DNA from 3 places in the Ruegeria sp. HKCCA5929 genome. Region 2 is predicted to be linked to each of the others. Evidence: riboswitches for the same ligand, from Rfam matches in the RefSeq annotation. Region 2 holds a riboswitch; each other region holds the start of a gene.
The links. A riboswitch is a leader RNA that binds a small molecule or an ion and turns the genes downstream of it on or off. The one in region 2 is predicted to bind cobalamin.
Positions count from the first base shown of each region.

Region 1: another riboswitch for cobalamin. It lies ahead of GOV90_RS13175 (DUF1636 domain-containing protein); the one in region 2 lies ahead of GOV90_RS06465 (hypothetical protein).
Region 3: another riboswitch for cobalamin. It lies ahead of GOV90_RS09865 (DUF4198 domain-containing protein); the one in region 2 lies ahead of GOV90_RS06465 (hypothetical protein).

Region 1 covers NZ_WQGE01000005.1:66,006-69,992, reverse strand. The annotation lists gene GOV90_RS13185 (SLC13 family permease) at 1-687, shown strand, start outside; gene GOV90_RS13180 (NAD(P)-dependent oxidoreductase) at 767-1,723, opposite strand; cobalamin riboswitch at 1,870-2,087, shown strand; gene GOV90_RS13175 (DUF1636 domain-containing protein) at 2,181-2,555, shown strand; gene cobW (cobalamin biosynthesis protein CobW) at 2,557-3,612, shown strand; gene cobN (cobaltochelatase subunit CobN) at 3,616-3,987, shown strand, end outside.
Region 2 covers NZ_WQGE01000002.1:352,337-356,323, reverse strand. The annotation lists gene GOV90_RS06475 (DNA polymerase III subunit gamma/tau) at 1-1,171, opposite strand, end outside; gene GOV90_RS06470 (dual specificity protein phosphatase family protein) at 1,344-1,844, shown strand; gene GOV90_RS06465 (hypothetical protein) at 1,847-2,254, opposite strand; cobalamin riboswitch at 2,345-2,567, opposite strand; gene GOV90_RS06460 (hypothetical protein) at 2,698-3,558, shown strand; RNA gene ffs (signal recognition particle sRNA small type) at 3,607-3,705, opposite strand; gene GOV90_RS06450 (bifunctional 2',3'-cyclic-nucleotide 2'-phosphodiesterase/3'-nucleotidase) at 3,745-3,987, opposite strand, start outside.
Region 3 covers NZ_WQGE01000003.1:217,871-221,857, forward strand. The annotation lists gene cbiM (cobalt transporter CbiM) at 1-529, opposite strand, end outside; gene GOV90_RS09865 (DUF4198 domain-containing protein) at 535-1,320, opposite strand; cobalamin riboswitch at 1,449-1,652, opposite strand; gene GOV90_RS09870 (LacI family DNA-binding transcriptional regulator) at 1,870-3,027, shown strand; gene GOV90_RS09875 (ABC transporter substrate-binding protein) at 3,024-3,987, shown strand, end outside.

The DNA.
Region 1 (3,987 bases), on a different contig from region 2:
GGGGACATGCTGGTCGCGCACACGCGGTGGGACAATCTGATGCGGATCACCCGCGATCCGGATTTCGTTGTGGTCACAAGCGATTTCCCGCAGGAGGAATTGAGGCCGCAGAAAGTCGGGTGGGCGCTTGCTTTTTTCGCTATTTCAATATGCCTGATCCTGTTTACCGACGTACGCCTTTCGCTTTGTCTTCTCACAGGGGCAGCTGGCATGATGCTGAGCCGCGTTCTCAGCGTGGATGAGGCTTACCGTGCCGTTGGATGGAACACTGTTTTCCTGCTTGCCTGCCTCATACCTTTGGGACAGGCGGTGCAAAATACCGGCACAGCCGCATGGATCGCACAGCAGATCATGGTCATTCTCGACGGCTGGCCGCTTTGGTCGCTTCAAGCGGGCATTGCTGTTCTGGCAACGGCGTTTTCATTGGTCATGTCGAATGTTGGCGCCACCGTTCTGCTCGTACCGCTGGCTGTGTCCATTGCAGTGGCTGCCGGAGGCAACCCTGCAGTCTTTGCGCTGACCGTTGCCATTTCCACCTCGAACAGCTTCATCATCCCGACCCATCAGGTCAATGCGCTGATCATGGGTCCGGCAGGGTACAAGGTCATGGATTTCGTCCGTTCAGGCGGCATCATGACCGCGCTGTTCCTTGTCGTTTCATTGGTGATGATCAACGTTATGTACTAGCGCGGCAATCGGGGCCGGATTTCTGGGCTGGCCCACCCCGATTGCCGATTAGTTTTGTTGGAAAGGTTAGCTTGAACCTCTACGCCGAGCCCCGGCCTTGCGGGACAACCTCATACCCCGGCTCTTCCGGTTCATCATCTTCCATCTCCGGCGGGAAACCGGGGGCTGTGATGTCCAAACCAGTCGCCTCTTCCAGACGTTTGATGATATTCGGCGACAGCTCGCGATCGCCATACCGGGCAATGCCATCTTCAAAAATCTTGATCATGACCGGATTCATTTCCAGAGGCACCCCGGCGCGGTCCGCTACCTCTTGAAACAGACCAATGTCCTTTTTCACCAAGTCCATAGTGAAGGAGATGTCGCGCGAACCATTCAGTATGACCTGACTTTCCGTTTCATGCACAAAGGACGTACCGGACGAGATTTTTATCGCCTCATATGTCGTGTTGAGATCCATGCCCGCCGCCTTTGCCGTGACCAGCGCTTCGGCGCAGGTGATCAGGTTGGCTGTGGCCAGATAGTTGGTCAGCACCTTCAAAACCGAGGCAGAGCCCAATTCACCCGTGTGCAAAACACGCCGTCCCATGGTGGTCAGAAACGGCAGAATCCGCTCAAAAGTCGCACGGTCACATCCCGCGAAGATCGAGATATTGCCGGTGGCCGCCCGATGGCACCCGCCCGAAACCGGGCAGTCCACCGCCGCACCGCCGCGTTCGATCACCTCGGCCCCCAAACGCTTGACCTCGGCCTCATCGGTTGTCGACATCTCCATCCAGATCTTGCCGGGGCCCACTTCAGGCAGCATCTCTTGCATGACCGCATCTGATGCCGCAGGCGATGGCAAGCAGGTGATGACCGCATCGCAATCGCGCATCAACTGTGCCGGGCCTTCTGCCGCCTTTGCACCGCGGGCGACGAACTCGGCCACCAGATCCGTGTTCAGATCGTGCACCGTCAGATCAATCCCGTTTCGCAGCAAGGAACCCGAAAGCTTGCCGCCAACGTTTCCCAACCCGATGAATCCTACTTTCATATGTCGCCTCTCCCTGCTGGCTTGTACCCGTCATGCGATCACGGATTTATCTGACCATTCATGCCGCCCAACGACAACCACAGGTCGCTTTTCACACCCGCCCCCTGATGTTACGCGCAACGCGCTTGACAAGCGGGCCAGCGGTGCCGCATGACCCATTCGTTGGTGTCGGCAAGAGCCGATGAAAAGGGAATGCGTCAACGGATCTTCCGCCAAACGCAGCCGCCCCCGCGACCGTGACCGGAGAGGGTGCCCAATGCCACTGGCCTAGGCCGGGAAGGCGGGACATCCGACAGAGGACCCTGACGTACCGGCCCTCTGACATCCTCAAGCCGGGAGACCTGCCAGCACCCGAAGTTGAAACCGGGCGGGGTGTTCCGGTATCGGGTCCATGTTGCAACACGTGGCCCGCTTGAAACCCCGTCCCCCGCGAAGAGGATTTGGGGGGATGAGAGACATGACTGAGACCACACCGGTCGAGCTGCTGGTCTGCACGACCTGCCGCCGCGGGCTGCCTATCGAAGACGATGCGCAACGCCCCGGCACATTGCTGCACCAGGCCTTGGAACAAGCCGAACTGCCTGAAGGCATCACCCTGAAACCTGTCGAATGCCTTTCGAACTGCGATCAGGGCTGTTCTATCGTGCTGCGCGGTGGCCCCGATCGCTGGACCTTCGTTTACGAAAACCTGAACGAAGTGGACCATGTCGATGTAATCGTCGACGGCGCAACCAAGTATCTGGCCACCGAAGATGGCCTGGTGAAATGGCGCGAGCGCCCTGAACATTTCCGCAAAAACTGCGCTTCGCGCATTCCCCCGATTGGAGCCTGACATGTCGAATCTCGAAAAACTTCCCGTCACCGTGATCACCGGCTTTCTGGGCTCGGGAAAAACAACGCTGGTCAAACACCTGATGCAGAACCCGCAGGGCAAACGTCTGGCTGTTGTCGTCAACGAGTTTGGCGATGTGGGCGTGGATGGCGACATCCTGAAATCCTGCGCCATCCCGGATTGCCCTGCGGAAAACATCATGGAGCTGGCAAACGGTTGCATCTGCTGCACCGTGGCCGACGACTTCATCCCAACCATCGAAGCCCTGATGGCGCTGGAGCCGCGCCCCGAGCACATCCTGATCGAAACCTCTGGCCTCGCCCTGCCCAAGCCGCTGCTGAAAGCGTTCGACTGGCCGGATATCCGCTCAAAGATCACTGTCGATGGCGTGATCGCTCTGGCCGATGCCGAGGCCGTCGCCGCCGGTCGCTTTGCCCCGAATGTCGAAGCTGTCGATGCCCAACGCCTCGCCGACGACTCGATCGATCACGAAACGCCCCTGTCCGAGGTGTTTGAGGATCAGATCTCTTGCGCCGACATCATCCTGTTGACCAAGCCTGATCTTGCAGGACCCGAAGGTGTGGCCAAGGCCAAGGAAGTCATCGCCTCCGAAGCACCGCGCCCCCTGCCTGTTGTCGAAGTCGCCGAGGGCGTTGTGGATGTCCGCGTTGTACTGGGTCTGGAAGCCGCAGCCGAAGACGACATGGATGCACGTCCGTCGCACCACGACGGTCATCACGATCACGAACATGACGATTTCGAAAGCATCATCGTCGAGTTGCCGGAACAAACCGATCCAGCCGATCTGGTCGCCAAGATCGAACGTCTGGCGACCGAGCTGAACATCCTGCGGGTCAAAGGTTATGCGGCAGTACAGGGCAAACCCATGCGCCTGCTGGTTCAGGCTGTGGGCACACGCGTCCGTCACCAATATGACCGCCCATGGGGACCAGAGGAAGAGCGCCGTTCGCGTCTGGTTGTTATCGCCGAGCATGACGACATCAAAGAGGCCGAAATCCACGCGATCCTCGCGGGCGTCACCGAGGCTGCCGAGTAAACCATGCACGTCGTCTTCCGCGAAAGCCACGGGCTCGAGGAAACCGAGACCCCAACCGATCTGGGCCAAAGCCCGGCGGATCTGGTTGTTTTGTCCTTCTCGGACAGCGACCTCGGCGCTTTCGCGGCGGGCTGGCATCGTGGCGGCGGAACCGAGGGTCGAATGCCAACGCTTCGACTGGCCAATTTGACCGCTCTCAAACACCCTCTGTCCGTCGACACTTATGTCGAGCAGACGTTGGACGGCGCCAAGGGCATTCTGATCCGCCTGATCGGCGGCGTGCCTTACTGGTCCTACGGCTTGCAACAGGTTCTGGCGCTGGCGCAGGCCAAGGGTATCGCGCTTGCCATTCTGCCCGCGGATGGGCGCGAAGAT
Region 2 (3,987 bases):
GCGTTGGAGTGTCCTGCAGCCGTTTGATCAGTTCTTCAGGGCTGGGCAGATCAGCAACATGGGTCAGGCGGATAACGGCCATCTCAGCGGCCATCATGGCATTGGGCGCGGCCGAGACTTCTTCGAGCGCTTTCAGCAACATCTGCCACATCCGGGTCAAAACGCGCATCGGCAAGGCCTCTGCCATGTGCTGGCCACGGCTCCGTTCGTCAGGCGAAACGGTTGGGTCTTCGGCGGCGTCGGGCGTAATTTTGACGACGGACACCCAATGGGTGATTTCGGCCAAATCGCGTAAGACGGCCAGAGGGTCTGCGCCCTCAGCGTATTGCCCGCTGAGTTCCGTCAGCGCACCCGCTGCGTCGCCCCGCAGGATCATGTCCATCAGGTCCAGAACGCGGCCACGGTCCGCAAGGCCCAGCATTGCGCGGACCTGCTCGGCAGTGGTTTCACCCGCCCCGTGCGAAATCGCCTGATCCAGCAGCGAGGTTGCATCCCGTGCCGATCCTTCCGCGGCACGTGTGATCAGCGCCAGCGCGTCATCGGCGATTTGGGCATCTTCGGCGGTTGCGATCTTTTGCAGAAGCCCGATCATATCTTCGGGCTCGATCCGGCGCAGATCAAAGCGCTGACAGCGGGACAGAACCGTGACCGGCACTTTGCGGATTTCGGTTGTTGCGAAGATAAACTTCACATGTTCAGGCGGTTCCTCGAGCGTCTTGAGCAGCGCGTTGAAAGCGCTGGTCGAGAGCATGTGGACCTCGTCGATGATGTAGATCTTGTAACGCGCGCTGGCGGCGCGATAGCGGACACTGTCGATTATTTCGCGAATGTCATTCACACCGGTCCGGCTGGCGGCGTCCATCTCCATCACATCGACATGGCGGCCTTCCATGATCGCCACGCAATGTTCGCATTGCCCGCAAGGCTCGGTCGTCGGGCCGCCATTGCCGTCGGGGCCGATGCAGTTCATACCCTTGGCGATGATCCGCGCGGTGGTGGTTTTGCCGGTGCCGCGAATGCCGGTCATGATGAAAGCCTGCGCAATCCGGTCCGCTTCGAATGCGTTTTTCAGGGTGCGTACCATGGCATCCTGACCCACCAGATCGGCAAAGGTTTCCGGGCGATATTTGCGGGCGAGAACCTGATAGGCGGGGCTGGGCGTGTCGGTCATGTTTTCTCGGTCGGATTCGGTGCTTCGGCTCAGCGTAGTGGCCGCTGCCTTCCGCGTCCACTGCGCGGCGCGATGATTTTTGATTTAGATTCCGACCGGATTCGCACTAAGCTGTTCCAACAAAATTTAAGACTCATTTTTGTAAAGAGTTCCTGGTGGAGGACACACGTTCATGTCGCAGCTGGTTATCTATGCCCTGCAAGTCGCAGGAGGAACGCTGGCCCTGACGTCTATACCCGGACATGGCGGGGACTATGAGACGGATCTGGATACGATTGCCGCGTGGAAGCCGGGGATTGTCATTTCAATGACAACGGATGTCGAGATGCTTCAGCACGGGGCGCAGGATTTTGGCAGCGATATTCAAAGCCGCGCCAGCCGGTGGGTGCATCTGCCGATCGAAGACTTTGGCGCACCAACGGCGGCGGTTGAAGAGGCGTGGCCAGAAGTTAGCGCCGCCGCCCGGCATGCCCTGGCTGGAGGAGGCCGAGTGCTGGTGCATTGTCGGGGCGGCTGTGGCAGGTCGGGGATGGTTGTCCTGCGTCTGATGGTCGAGTGCGGCGAACGGGCTGACAAGGCGCTGGAGCGTCTGCGGTCGCTGCGCCCCTGTGCTGTGGAAACAGACGCGCAGCTGGCTTGGGCGGCCCGGGTTTCCCCGGCGCAGGTGGTGTGACCTCAGGCCGAAAGCTGTTCGGGTGCGTGTACGGTTTTCCGGGGCCGTAGCGTTGCAACCTCGATCATCGCGCATGGTGGGTTTGCAATGATGCCAGATGGCAGGGTGCGGAACGTGTTTCCAAAAATCAGATCAGCATAGAGGTTCAGGTCTTCAATTGCTGCGTCGGGTTGCGTGTCACAAAACACGCGAACACTGTCTGATTGTGCCTGGAAAATTGCCTGACACCCTTTCGTGCAATGTGAAAGTTCACTACTACCGTCAAACTCGAAGTCGTCGCCTGTGGCAGCCGAAGCTTGTGTCATGGCCTCGGAGATCGAGCGCGCCAGCCGCGCCAGGGCGGGGCAGGTTTTGCCCGTCCGCTGACATACCGTTGCGCTGTATTCATGCGTCTTTGTCTTCCAGATCATCCTGCGCCCTCCGCGCGTGGTGGACAGAAGGATCGGGTCAGGTGGGACAGCGAAGTGCAGTCAGGACCTGCCCGGACACCCCGCCCGAGTTTCGGTTTCAGTTTCGATGGCAGGTCTCCTGACTTGCGGGTCATGGCTTTGCCGACCTTCCCAGCCCTCGGGGCCAGTGGCGTTTCGGCATTGCTCAACGCTTACAGTTGCGGGGGCAGTCGCGGCATTGGTTAGCGTCCGGATGACCAGACGGAACCGCACCGTGTTCCCTTTTCATCCCGACCCCTTGTGGGGGACAGGAACCATCACACAATCGCTAGCGTCTGATCCGGTTCCGAGTCAAGCGGATCTTTGTCCCCGACGTTTGGTCATGCTGGATGGGTAAAAACTTCCCGCGTAGAGTTTCAATTATTGAAGTAAGAAACTTTGTCTTCGGCGCAGGGTCAGGGATCATGTTGGATACAGAACAGACGGTTTTAACCGAAGAGTTCCTCTTTCCGTCCGGGTCATCAACCCTTTCAGCGCGCTTGTACCGACCGTTGTCGGAACCCGGCACAGTGGTTGTGCTGAACAGTGCCACAGGCGTGCCACGCGACTATTATCGCCACTTCGCACGTTGGCTGGCCGCTGAGCGCGGCATGGCGTGCCTAACCTATGATTACCGGGACTTCGGGCACTCTTTGACCGGCCGCATGAAGGATGCACGTGCGACAATGGCCGATTGGGCCTTGATCGATATGCCGGCGGCGCGGGCGGAAATGCGCAGGCGTTTTCCCGGTGCACAACAATGGACGATTGGTCATTCTGTAGGTGCCATGCTGGGACCCGTACAGCCCGATATCGACAAAATCGACCGGATGATTTGTGTGTGTTCTGGGCTTGTGACCCTGAACGATCACCCATGGCCCTACCGTGGATTGGCCGGGGTGTTCTGGTATGGGCACGCCCCATTGCTGGTCAAAGCGCTTGGGTACTTGCCCGGAAAGGCAATCGGTTTTGGTGCGGATTTGCCGGCATCGGTCTACTGGCAATGGCGTAAATGGTGCACCGCTCCTTCGAGTTACATGCCCGAGATCGGAGCCGGGTTGCCTGATGCGCGTTGGACAGAAACTGAAAAACCGGTGGATCTGTTTACTTTTGAAGATGACCAGATGGTCCCACCCGAGGCGGTATGGCGGCTTGCCGATCTCTATGGCCCCAAGGCCAAACGACATCTGCTGAAACCTGCTGAATTTGGGTTATCTGAAGTTGGGCATATTGGGGCTTTTGCCCGTCGTAACGCGGCCCTTTGGCCACGCTTTGTCGACATCTGAACACGTTTTGGGTGAGACCGCGTATCACCCATTAGGTATGTGAGGGGAAAGTGAGAGGTTGGACATCGACCCAAGCGGGGCTCGTTGTGGCTGCTTCCTTCCGGACCTGACCAGGTTGGCGAGGCGCTCGCCCGCGCCAACCTCTCGACTCTGGATATAGGGAAGGCGAGGGCAAAAGACAACCCGTCAGAACGTCAGACGGATCCGCTCGAACCCGGCTTCATCAGGACTTAGCAATTGGGCGTTGAACATGCGCAGCTCATCCATGTGTTCAAGGGCACCGGGACCTGTTCGAAGCAAGGCATTTACGCCCGTTTGAGCTGTCAGTGTAAACGGATAGGGGTGCCGCGCTATTGGGTCGGGCGGAAGGCGACGAGACAGGTAATCCCGCGTCAGTTCCTTGATGTCGAGCGGTGGTAGGTTGATGCG
Region 3 (3,987 bases), on a different contig from region 2:
TTGCCATGACGGGAATATGTGCAAAAAAGACCAGTTTCGCGGCTGGTAGAAACGCGTCACCAGACAGAGCCAGAGAGACAGCGACAAGGGCCGTCGTGGCTGCAATCGAAAACGCGCCTCCGATCCCGCCCCAAATAGCGCCCTGTACAGGAGAGCCGCGTGCGATCAGACGGCCAAAGATCATCCATGTCAGCACTGCCGGAAGTGCGATGTTGACCGTGTTAATCCCAAGCACAGTCAAACCGCCAAAACCAAAAAACACGGCTTGAAGCAGCAAGCCAACAAACAGCGCAGGAAAAGCGGCCCAGCCGAGCAAAAGCCCGGCCAGACCGTTCAGTATCAAATGCACAGAGGACGGGCCGATCGGCACATGGATCAGCGAGGCTACAAAAAAGCTGGCCGACAGGACGCCCGCGGTGGGAATGCGGTCGAGGTCCAGCGATTTCAGCCCTATGGCAATGCCGCCAGCCGCTGCGATTGCGCCGCCGATCACAACTGGGTTCGAGAGGGCTCCGTCCACGATGTGCATAGGGGTTACTCCAGATCCCAGGCGCGGATCCAGATCACAGCATCCTGGCTCAGTTCTTTGCCTTCATATTCGGTTTTTGGGCCCGAACCCAAAGCAGCAAAACCCCAGTAACCCGCTTTCGGTACACCAAAGGTGAAATAGCCGTTCTCATCTGAAATCGCGACCAATGCGCCGCCCGGCAGTGGGGATGCTGTGGCGTCTTTGGCACCGTTTCCCGCCAGATCGGGCTCGGCTGCCATGTATTCGATTTCGATCTCAGCACCGGCAACCGGTTCGCCTTCGCTCAGTACACGGCCGGTGAAGGTGGAACCTGCAATGACGTTATAGGGCTTGTTCAACGGCAGAATTTCGGTCGCCAGACCTTGCGGTTGATCCCAGTCGGTGGGCAGTTCATTGCGGTTCAGGTAAGCCTTAGTGATCTGCTGGATATAGATATCCTCGGATTCTTCGTAGTAAGGCGCAGGTACCGTCACCAGCACATAGTCGCCGGAACGTTTCACCGGGACCGAACCGAGAAAGGCTTTGGCGCTGTTCTCGGGGCCTTCGAATGTGGTTTCTTCCAATGTACCCAACAGATCGGTCTTTTCGCCGTTGTGGATCACATAGAATTCTTCTGGCTTTTCCAGGGTCATCACGTGCCCGGCTTCAAACGGATGCCAGAAGACCAACTTGACAGGAACCTCCCCGGGACGCTCGATCATGGTATCCTCGGTGTATTCCAGCAGGAAATGAGCCTGCGCCAGCGCGGGCAGCGCCGCACTAGCGGCCGCGGCCAACAAAAAGTGTTTCACAAATACGTCCTTCTCACGTCGCGCCTTCCCCGGCACGCATAGGTTTTTGACATTGGGGAATGCGAAACTATTTGCCCCATCGGGCAAACAGATCCGGCGCACACCCCGTCGCCGATGATGAGCACCCTTTCCGAGGGCGCATGTTCGGCAGGTCTCCTGACTTGCGGGTCTTAACGCTCAACTGGCCTTCCCGGGTGTAACCCAGTGGCGTAATCAGTCTCGCTCGCCGCTTACAGTTGCGGGGGCAGTTGCAGATTTGGCCAAGAACGTGCCGCACTGCATTCCCTATTGCCTCCGGGTGACTCCCCGGAACCGAACATGGCGCGTTGATGACAGAAAAACTTGAGCACGGTCAACTCCCGATTGCGGCATTGGAAGGGTCATCTGCGAATTCCGGAGGTGTTCCGCTTTAATCTCATCGGCTGCGGTGATGTCTAAGTGTTGGTGTTGTGACCTGTTCGTTGATTGGGAGTGATTGTCCGTCGCGGGGTGCTGGAATTAATTTTTTGATTGCCGAAACCGGTTTCGGAACAGTTAAATGAAAGAATGATGGCGAATCCCGAATTGCAACAGCGACAAATCCGGTCCCAGCGCGCCGCGTCCGGTGGGCGGGTGAAGCTTGACGAATTGGCACATCACCTTGGTCTTTCGAAAAGCACCGTGTCGCGTGCATTGAACGGGTATTCCGACATCTCAGAATCAACGCGAAAGCGTGTTGAGGTGACGGCGCGCAAGATGGGGTATCGCCCGCTCAGCCATGCTCAGGCTATTCGAACGGGGCGCGTGCGTGCCATTGCCATGGTCATCAACAGTGAAGAACCGGACCGGCACAATCCGTTTTTTCAGGACTTTCTGGCAGGGGCTTGTGAAGCTGCAAGTGCGTCTGACTGGACGATGACAATTTCGACCGCGAAGTCGAAGCAGGACATGTTAAATGTTTTGGGCCGTTTGGTCGAAGAACGAAAGGCCGATGGATTTATCCTGCCACGCACCGAAGTAGATGACGCGCGAGTTGGGTACCTCAGCGACCTGCAGGTGCCTTTCATCCTTTATGGTCGGACAGGATATGGTCGAACCGGCTATCAGGACGACACATCGTGGTTTGATATTTCCGGTGAAAAAGCCATGAGCGGCGCGGTCGAACGTCTGGTCCGTTTTGGTCACAGCCGTATCGGGTTTGTCGGCAGTGATCCAAAGTTCAACTACAGCCACCTGCGTCGCGATGGTTATGTCGATGGGCTTAGGGCTGCAGGATTGCCAGTCGATCCCGAATTGATCCGAGAAGGCGCGCGCACCCGCGAAGAAGGGGCCGCTGAAGCGCGCGCTTTATTGCGTCTTCCTGTCCCGCCGACCGCGATTGTATTTGCGACGGATCAGGCCGCATTGGGAAGCTACTCTGTCTGTGCAGAATTTGGCCTTGAGATCGGACGCGATGTCTCGGTTCTTGGATATGACGGGGTCCCGGAATGCCAATACGCCAGCCCCGGGCTGACGACGTTCAGCGTCGACTCCAAACGGGCGGGTGAACGCCTTGCTACGATGTTGATACTTCAGACCCGAGGGGAAGAGCCCGCAACTTTGCGCGAGCTCAGCCAGGCGGTGCTGATCGAACGCGACTCTGACGGGCCGCCACTGCTGACGTCGAACGAGTTGGCGAAAAAAATCAAACAATCCATGGAAGACAATCGGGGAGGAAACCGACCATGAAACTTACACCAAAAGCAGCCAAGCTGATGCTCGGCTCTTCGTTGGCACTGGCGCTGATGGCCATGTCGGTACAGGCGGACACGATCCGTTTCTGGACGACCGAGGAACAGCCGGAGCGTCTGGCGAAACAGCAGGAAATGGCTGACCAGTTCAAAGCTGAGACCGGTACAACCGTTGAGGTGATACCTGTCACAGAAACGGATTTGGGCACCCGCGCAACCGCAGCCTTTGCCGCAGGTGACTTGCCAGATGTGGTCTACCACCCGTTGCAGTACGCCCTGCCGTGGGCCGAAGCGGGCATTCTGGACACCGAAGCTGCGACCGAAGTGATCGAAGAACTGGGCGCTGATACTTTCGCTCCGGGTGCCTTGGGCATGGCAGCGTTCAATGGTGAAACCGCCTCGGTTCCGGTGGATGGCTGGACGCAAATGGTTGTCTATCGCAAGGACCTGTTCGAAGAGGCCGGCTTGGAGGCGCCTGACAGTTTTGCAGATATTCAGGCCGCACTTGAGGCGTTGCATAACCCGCCAGAAATGTATGGTTTTGTTTCGGCCACCAAAGTTGATGAGAACTTCATGAGCCAGGTGCTGGAGCATGTTTTCCTGGCAAACGGTGTCAGCCCTGTTGGCCCCGATGGGTTCCAGCCGCTTGATGAGGCCAAGACCACCGAAGTTCTGGATTTCTACAAAGCCATTTCCAAAGCCTCACCTCCGGGTGAACTTTTCTGGAAGCAATCGCGCGAGCTGTATTTTGACGGTAAAGCCGCGATGATCATCTGGTCGCCCTTCATTCTGGACGAATTGGCTGGTCTGCGTGACAGCGCCCCGCCGACCATCAACGACGACCCGACATCGCGCGATCTGGCCAGCAAGACTGGTATCGTTACCAAACTGTCCGGCCCGTCGAACCCCGATGGCGCCGCCTGGGGTGATGTGCGGTATTTCGGTATCACCAACGATG